One region of the Mucilaginibacter xinganensis genome, then DNA from elsewhere that is predicted to be linked to it. Evidence: riboswitches for the same ligand, from Rfam matches in the RefSeq annotation. Region 1 holds a riboswitch; the other holds the start of a gene.
What was found. A riboswitch is a leader RNA that binds a small molecule or an ion and turns the genes downstream of it on or off. The one in region 1 is predicted to bind cobalamin.

Region 1 (4,439 bases):
TGGTTTTGCGGGTAAAGCGTGTAGCAGTAATAAATGCTACCTCATCCATCAGGTGCATGGCCGTGCCGCCAAACAGGGTATCATAATGATTGGTGGTATTGGGGAATACCGCTTTAAAAATTCTTGTTTCGGCTGATTTAGTTCTTTGTTCCAGGTCCATCATAATTATATTAAAGCCGTTCAGCATTACCCGAACGGCTTTGTGTAAATGTTAGTTAACAGTTTGTTTGCTGAATATTTCGCGGGCCGCCTTTGCCGCCTCCACCATATTTACCAGCGCGGCCTGTGTTTCGGGCCATTTGCGGGTTTTTAAACCGCAATCAGGGTTTACCCAAATATTCTCAACGGGCAATAAAGCAGCGGCTTTTTCAAGCAGGCTCACCATCTCGGCAACAGCGGGAATGCGCGGCGAATGGATGTCATAAACGCCGGGACCTATTTCTGCCGGATATTTAAAATCTGAAAACGCTTCCAGCAATTCCATTTGCGAACGCGAGGTTTCAATGGTGATTACATCCGCGTCCATCAGGGCAATGTGTTCAATAATGTCGTTAAAGTCACTATAGCACATGTGTGTGTGGATCTGTGTTTCATCCCGGACGCCGCTTGCCGAGATCCGGAAAGCGTTTACAGCCCAATCCAGGTAAGCGGCATGGTCTGCTTTGCGCAGCGGGAGGCCTTCGCGGATAGCAGGCTCATCAATCTGGATAACTTTTATACCGGCTTTTTCCAGCGCAACCACTTCGTCGCGGATAGCCAGCGCTATTTGGTTAGCCGTAACGTACCGCGGCTGATCGTCCCGCACAAACGACCATTGCAGGATAGTTACCGGGCCGGTCAGCATACCTTTCATCAATTTGTGCGTGTTGGCCTGTGCAAAGCTGCTCCAGCGCACCGTTATATCCTTCGGCCTGCTGACATCGCCGTAAATAACCGGCGGCTTTACACAGCGGCTGCCGTAACTTTGCACCCAGCCGTTTTTTGTAAATAGAAAGCCATCCAGCTGTTCGCCAAAATATTCAACCATATCATTGCGTTCAAACTCGCCGTGCACCAAAACATCTATCCCGATCTCCTCCTGCCAGCGGATGGCATCAATAGTAGCTTTTTCAATTTCTGCGTCATACTGCGCTGTGCTCAGTTCACCTTTTTTTAACCTCGCCCTTAACTGGCGGATCTCGTCAGTTTGCGGGAAAGAGCCTATGGTAGTAGTGGGGAACAGCGGCAACCTGAAATTACCCTGTTGTATTTTCTGCCGTAAGGTAAACCGGCTCGCTCGTTCAGCATCCGCCACTGTAATAGCAGCCGTTCTGTTCTTTATTTCCTGCTTGTGGATCAGTTTAGATATATTACGGGTAGAGACAGCCTCAATATTGGCTTTCAGCAGTTCATTGTCGCCGTCAATAATCTTGCTTAATTCATTTACCTCGTTTAATTTTTGTTTGGCAAAGGCCATCCATTTTTTTATTTCGGGGTTGATGCCAGTCTCCAGGTCAAGGTCGAATGGGGTATGCAGCAGGGAGCAGGCCGGCGCTATCATCAGCCGCTCGTTACCAACAACGGCAATTGCTTTTTTAATGTGCGCCAGTGAGCGGATGTAATCATTTTTCCAGATGTTACGCCCGTCAACCACACCCAGCGACAAGCTTAATGTTTCGGGGATAATGGTGAGTACTGCGTCCAGTTGCTTCGGCGCTCTTACCAGGTCAATGTGCAGGGCGCTTACCGGTAAATTAACAGCAAGCCCGGTATTTTTTCCAAGCCCTTCAAAATAGGTAGTAAGCAGGGTCTTAATTTCGGGGCACTGTTTCTTCAGCTCCGTATAAGCATAAACAAATGCATCTTTTTCTTTCTGTGAAAGGTCAAGTGCCAGGAAAGGCTCGTCCAGCTGTACCCAAATAGCGCCATGAGCCTTTAATCGTTTCAACACCTCTGCGTAAACGGGAACTATCTTTTTGATAAGATCTATCTTATCAAAACCGCCTTCTTTCTCCTTACCCAATAACAAGTACGACACCGGGCCAATTAAAACCGGTTTTGGAATAATGCCGGTTACCTGTTTAGCCAGGTTAAACTCATCAAATACTTTTTCAGAAAAAAGCCTGAACTGCTGATTTGCCGTAAATTCAGGCACAATGTAATGGTAATTGGTGTCAAACCATTTGGTCATTTCCATGGCGGTAATGTCCAGTCCGTCTTTTTGATAGCCCCGCGCCATTGCAAAGTAAAGGTCGATCTCTTTATTCTTTACATTTTGGGTTAAAACAGCATTGTACCGTTGCGGGATAACGCCAAGCATCAGCGAGGTGTCAAGCACCTGGTCGTAAAAGCTGAAATCGTTACAGGGTACCAGGTCAATACCTGCATCCTGCTGCAATTTCCAGTTTTGTTGGCGGATTGTTTTGGCAACGGCGAATAATTCGTCGCGGGTTGTTTTGCCGGCCCAGTATTGTTCACTGGCCTTTTTAAGTTCACGATGGGCACCCATACGCGGGTACCCGGGATTGTTTTTGAGCATACGCATAAAACTTTTTTGGTTAAACATTAATTTGACTTAATGCTCCTTACGGTTTTCGGTATGCTTTCGGAGGAATTGTAATAAAAGACAAAAGCAAGCAACAGGAATACAAATACCCGTAAAAATGCTTTATACTCTGACTACTGCTTCAAAACGCGAAAGCATTGTCTTAAACAGGGGGCAAGTATCCTGGCTTGTAACATTGTTGCCGTCCTTCTCGCCCCGTTTTGGCAGGGCAATGGACATTGGTAAAGGCAACAACCTTTTGTGTTACTTACAGTTGCGCGACAGCCCGTGATTTACACACGGTTCCTTTTTCATCCCGGATTAAAAATCGGGGAACCTCACTGTTGAAATAAAGTAAAGAACTTGGGCAAATATAGGGAATAGAGTCGGGAAAGTCCGGAAGTCCGAAAAGTTGGGAAGAAAAAAAGTTATAACGCCAGTATGAGTGCTAATACTGGAAAATTAAACTCAGAGCCTTAAAGAAGTAATATCATCGCAAACCTTCCAACCACCTGGTATTCTCGTAAACCAAAACTCTCTTTGCCACCCAGTTCCGCATTCGTCGTGATTTTCTATCCACTCTCTAAATACCAGTATCTTCGTATTCGGGTTATATTGCGGATAGGAAATAACCATATATCAGCAGTCTTATTTTTATGCTAGTTTTTTAGTATAGTAAAGTTAATTGACTTATCACGGTTTTGTAACCGATGCAGATTGTCGCACCTATTGTATTACCTATATTTATTTAATCACTTCGCTATCATTGATGGGAATATCATACTCAATCCTTTAAATAGAAGAAAAAATATAGCTATAAAAAGCAAAAGCCGATTCGTCCGTTTTGTTTTTAATTGGAAAGCTATGAAGAAAGACAATATAGCCCCCAAGATAGTAGTGAATGTTACCCCTGATATGAAGTAGCGTAATTTGTCAGAAGTTAATGTAAACGACTGTATAAATTGGAATAATATCTCCATAATAAAGCAAATAGCGGTTCCAATAAATACTAATTCCACAATACTTAAATTCGGGAGTTTTCTCAAAGTTTCCTTTTGTGAAAGAATTAAAATAGTAAGAGTAAAAGCAGTAAAAGCTAATCCATAAATCTTGATTGGTGTGTATGGAACATATTCCGGCACGTCAAATGGAGATAAAAATAATGCCCACCATAACAAGAGTACCCATAAAAATAATATCACGCCATATTTTGTGATTATAATTATAACAGGTTTCATTTATCCGAAGGTAGCATTTGTGTCTTAAAATCCCAAACACTAAATAATATTACAAGGAGCTATTTCAGGTCCTTGCGATCACTCCTAAATGGGACTCTGTGTCGAGACTTAAGCATACCGGAGAAATTAAACGTCCATACAAACCCGAAACTTTTTTATCTTCCCTACTTTCCGGACTTTTCCGACTTTCGGACTAAATAAGTATCTTCGCCCCTCGTAAATCATTTTCTAAACTTCATGAAATTATTAGAAGGAAAAACCGCACTTATCACGGGAGCATCAAAAGGGATAGGGCGTAAAATTGCAGAAAAGTTTGCAGCGCATGGCGCTAATGTAGCTTTCACTTATTTATCATCTGTTGAAAAAGGACAAGCCCTTGAACAGGAACTGCAAAGCTTTGGCACACAGGTAAAAGGCTATCGCTCTGACGCATCAAAATTTGATGAGGCCGAAAAACTGATCAATGATATTATCGCCGATTTCGGCACCCTGCATATAGTGGTTAATAACGCCGGCATAACCAAAGACGGTTTGCTGATGCGCATGACGGAAGCCCAATGGGATGAGGTAATGGATGTTAACTTAAAATCAATATTTAACGTTACCAAGGCTGCATCAAAAATCATGATGAAAAACCGCAACGGTGTATTCATTAACATGAGTTCTGTTGTAGGTGT
Region 2 (4,439 bases), 1.1 Mb from region 1:
CAAAAAACAACAACATGCCACGTTCAGTTAACGCAGTAGCGTCGAGAAGACGCCGGAAAAGAATCATGATCCTTGCAAAAGGATATTGGGGTTCACGCAGCAAGGTTTATACCGTTGCAAAAAACACAGTTGAAAAAGGTTTACAGTATGCGTACCGTGACCGTAAGACCAAGAAAAGAGAATTCAGAGCTTTATGGATCCAGCGTATTAACGCAGGTGCCCGTCAGCACGGAATTTCTTACTCTCAATTAATGGGTAAATTAACTAAAAGTGAAATTGGTTTAAACCGTAAGGTGTTAGCTGATTTGGCTATGAATCACCCAGATGCTTTTAAAGCAGTTATTGATGCAGTAAAATAAACATGGATTCCAACGAATCTTAGGATAATATAAAAAACCCGCTAAATGCGGGTTTTTTTATTGGCAAAAATTAGATTGTTGATTTAAGACCAATGCTAATTCACTATAATACAATTATAACACCTTCTTTTTCAACTATATCCATGTATTGCTTAAAGTTTTGTACATCATCGTCAACTAACTTTTTAAATACCGGATTAAATATGTGTGCCAGGCTTGCGCCAATACCACCAGCAGGAGGCTGATAGCTTATAACTACGTCAACCAATGTACCGCCATCTTCTGTATCACGAAAACGAACCTTTCCGGCATTATCGATTATAGAGTCCGGTAACGAGCTCCAGCCAATCATGTAACCAGGATCATCATGTACAATTTCTGCGTCCCAACTAACGTTAGCCACACCTGTAGGCAGTTTTAATACCCAATGCGACCGTTTGTCGTCAATTAAATCTACACTTTCGAGGTGATTCATAAACAGGGGCAGGTTATCCAGTTTGCGCCAGAAGGCATAGACTTCCATTCTTGACCTGTTAACGGAGAAGGACGTCCGGATATTTACATTAACAGGGGAGGTGCTAACCTTTCCCGCCTGCGAATAAAGTTCGCAATGACCGCTGATGCCCCTGTTTACCAGGTAACCGCCGGCACCCAGTTTAAGCAGGCTGGTAAACGGGCTTTTGAAAATGTTCCTGATGCCCGAAAAACTTAGTTTAACTCCGGCAGCTATTGAAATATAACGTTCGGGCCAATTCAAATTTATAGTAGCGGTTTCCTTATTATCGTTGGGGATGCGCTGTAATGCTGTAATTGCCATATCATGTTGTTTAAATAGGTGTACTTTTTAAACAATAAATATGAAAGGCAGTTTTCTTTAAGTGTATTTAATTTCCCTTTTGATTTAAACGTATTTTTTCAGTCAAACGATAATTTTAATATTTGAATTTAAACTTGGAGAGATCAGGCGTGAATTTTTTCGTCCGGTTTAACTCATATTCGTAAATAACCCGCCCGAGGTTTTTCATAAATGGCAGGCAAACGGTGTCGTATTCATATTTATTATCATTATAGATCCCATCTTCATTTGACTGCACAACAGCAGTTAAAATAAATTCCACATTATGTTTAAAATCAACGATATATGCATTGTCAATATCATAGCCATAAGAGTCGCCCACTTTATTAAAGATCCTTATATCCGGGTTTATCGCCGCAGTGCTATCCGCACCATAAAGCAGGAATTTGCAAAAAGCGGGATAGTAGCCGGGCTGGTTGTAAGATGGTTTTTTACTTTCGCCGGGAAACATGCTCATGTAACGATAAATGAATTGATAATCATTTGGTTTTAAATTAAACTGTTGTCGCCTGGGGAATGAACCGGGAAATAATAACCTCTTTAAAACAGATTGCATATCTGCAATGGCATAAACATTCTTATCTGTAAAATCAAATGGCTGCATAACCAGTTTGTCGTTTTTGTCGAGGTAGCCCTTACCTTGTATCATATTGTCCAGGTGCATGGGATAACTATTTGTATCATATTGCGCCGGCTGATGATAAATCAGTTTGTTGTCCTGGTAAAAATCAATGGCGTTGGTATGCCGGGCGGCTTCACAACCATCGTAAACAGAAAGGCGGCCAATAATCCGGGTATTATTTAACCCATATTTTTTTAATTTATCGTTGATCTCCTTGCGGCCGACAAACTCATAAAGCCTGTTATAGGCGTAATTGTCACTTACGAGAAGGATTTTTTTAATGTAATTTTCGATGCTTGGTAAGCCATTAGCTGCTGAAGTATCTTCAAGCATTTTAGTTTCACCTTTAAAAGAGCTGTCGGTTTTCATCACTGAGCGCATATTCAGGCCTGGGAGATTTAATTCATTAAGTTTTTCAAGCGCGAATATGGCAGTTGGCAGTTTTACGGTACTGGCCGGGTAAAAATAGTGCCTGGCATTAAGCCGGTAGCTATATGAGGTGAAATGCGGTACGTTATTTTTATCGCGATCAATCCGGGTATATAAAATCTGGACCTCGTTGTGTGCAGGGTGGTTCAGGATCCCGCTAAAAAGTTCCGGGTGTGATTTTAATAAGCGCTCCAGGAATACCGTATCCGGATGTTGCGCAAAAGCAGGAATATTTACCATCAATAAAAAAAGAAATAAAATGTTCTTTAGCATATTACCAGCACGTTAATATTTCAAACTTAAACAACTCAATTAAACTGGTCAACTTAGTCAATAACATAATTTGAGTTTATAAATTCTTATTCTACATTTGCATCGCTTTAGGTTCCCGGTTAACTACCGGGATTAAAAGGGAATATGGTGTAAATCCGTAACTGTCCCGCAGCTGTAAGCTCCATAACCAATACCCAATCAAATGGGGTCACTGTTTTGATTTTGATCAGGATGGGAAGACCGGGTAAAGGGGAGTAAGTCAGAATACCTGCCCAGGCATAAATATTATTCAAAGCTTTCGGGGATTGAAGCTTGAATGTGAATGCCCATCCGGAGGTGTATTTCCATTCCAAACTTTCCATTTCTGTATGCTGCGGGTTTAAACTCACAACAACATGAAAAAAAATTACTTTTTTATTATTGCGGGCCTCGGGCTTGCACAGTCGCTGCTTTTTAGTAAAGCGGCCTATGCCCAGGACTCAACCAGGGTTCTTAATGATGTAGTAGTAACTGCTACGCGGTCGGCAAAAAAACAATCGGAAATTGGCCGGGTAGTCACCGTTATTACCAGTGAACAGATTAACAGGTCGGCCGGGAAAACCTTACCGCAGCTATTGAATACTGTCCCGGGAATTACTTTTTCAGGATCAGAAAACGCGCCGGGGATCAGTTCATCTGTATATCTGAGGGGCGCTTCAACAGGCAATACATTGATACTGGTTGATGGTTTTGCGGTTAATAATTCATCATCAATTGAAGGTGCTTACGATCTAAATGCATTTCCGTTAGATCAAATTGAAAGGATAGAGATCTTGAAAGGCAGCGGATCAACCTTATATGGATCAGATGCTGTTGCCGGCGTGATCAACATCATTACAAAACATCCGAAAGAACAAGGATTGAAAACTAATTTGCAGGCAAGCGGGGGCACATACAATACCTTTAACCAGGCAGCTGGTTTAAATGGCAAAATTAACAAGACTGGGATCGCGCTAAATTTGTCAAATACAGATTCAAAAGGTTTTGCCGCAGCTACCGACACCCTGGGTACAGGGAACTTTAAGAAAGATGGTTTTCACCAAAGGTCGGCGAGTTTAAATTTGACCCAACAGGTGTCAGAAAAATTTATGATCAACGGGAACCTGCAAGCCAGCTACAACAAAGGTAATTTGCCGGCCGGTGCTTTTACCGATGATCAGGGCTATACTTATAACAACACGTTTATTTTTGGCGGCATAGGCGGTAAGCTTCAGTTAGATAAAGGCGACCTCAAATTTAACATCAGCCAAAATAGCGTAAAAAATAATTACAACGATTTGGCCGGAGCATCTAACTTCAATACAGCTTCGTATCAAAAGAACAGCGGTAGTATAACCAATTTCGATGTATTGCTTAATTACAACATTAATAAATACCTGGATATAACCAGCGGCGAAAGCTTTAGGTATTACAGCAGCACACAGCTAAGCACCTACGACACATTAAAAAACTTACGGAATAGCATAAATAGCATTTATACTTCACTTTTTTTTAAAGCAGGAATCTTTCACATGGAACTTGGTGGCCGGTACAACCTGGATAGTAAGTACGGGACTAATTTTACTTACACGGTTAATCCGTCGTTATACCTGGCAGACCAGTTTAAGGTATTTGGAACAATTGCTTCGGCATTTAAGACACCATCGTTATACCAACTATTTTCACAATATGGTAATGATGCCTTAAGGCCCGAGACCACAACCTCGTACGAAGCCGGGTTTGATTGGGAACTGATTAAAAACACCCTATCATTCAATACCGTATTTTATAAGTACGACACAAAGGATGTGATTTACTTCAAAAACCTGGCAGATGCTCCTTATGGTATTTATGAAAATGGCTCATTTCAAAAAGATAAGGG

Region 2: it holds a riboswitch for cobalamin, as region 1 does, so the genes downstream of both, MuYL_RS12950 (TonB-dependent receptor plug domain-containing protein) here and metE (5-methyltetrahydropteroyltriglutamate--homocysteine S-methyltransferase) in region 1, are expected to answer to the same signal.

What each region holds. Positions count from the first base shown of each region.
Region 1 is NZ_CP022743.1:4,067,271-4,071,709, forward strand. Features, by position in the region: gene MuYL_RS17855 (acyl-CoA thioesterase) at 1-160, opposite strand, end outside; gene metE (5-methyltetrahydropteroyltriglutamate--homocysteine S-methyltransferase) at 212-2,518, opposite strand; cobalamin riboswitch at 2,681-2,881, opposite strand; gene fabG (3-oxoacyl-[acyl-carrier-protein] reductase) at 4,000-4,439, shown strand, end outside.
Region 2 is NZ_CP022743.1:2,941,464-2,945,902, reverse strand. Features, by position in the region: gene rplT (50S ribosomal protein L20) at 15-359, shown strand; gene MuYL_RS12960 (SRPBCC family protein) at 463-1,176, opposite strand; gene MuYL_RS12955 (serine hydrolase) at 1,292-2,539, opposite strand; cobalamin riboswitch at 2,632-2,829, shown strand; gene MuYL_RS12950 (TonB-dependent receptor plug domain-containing protein) at 2,935-4,439, shown strand, end outside.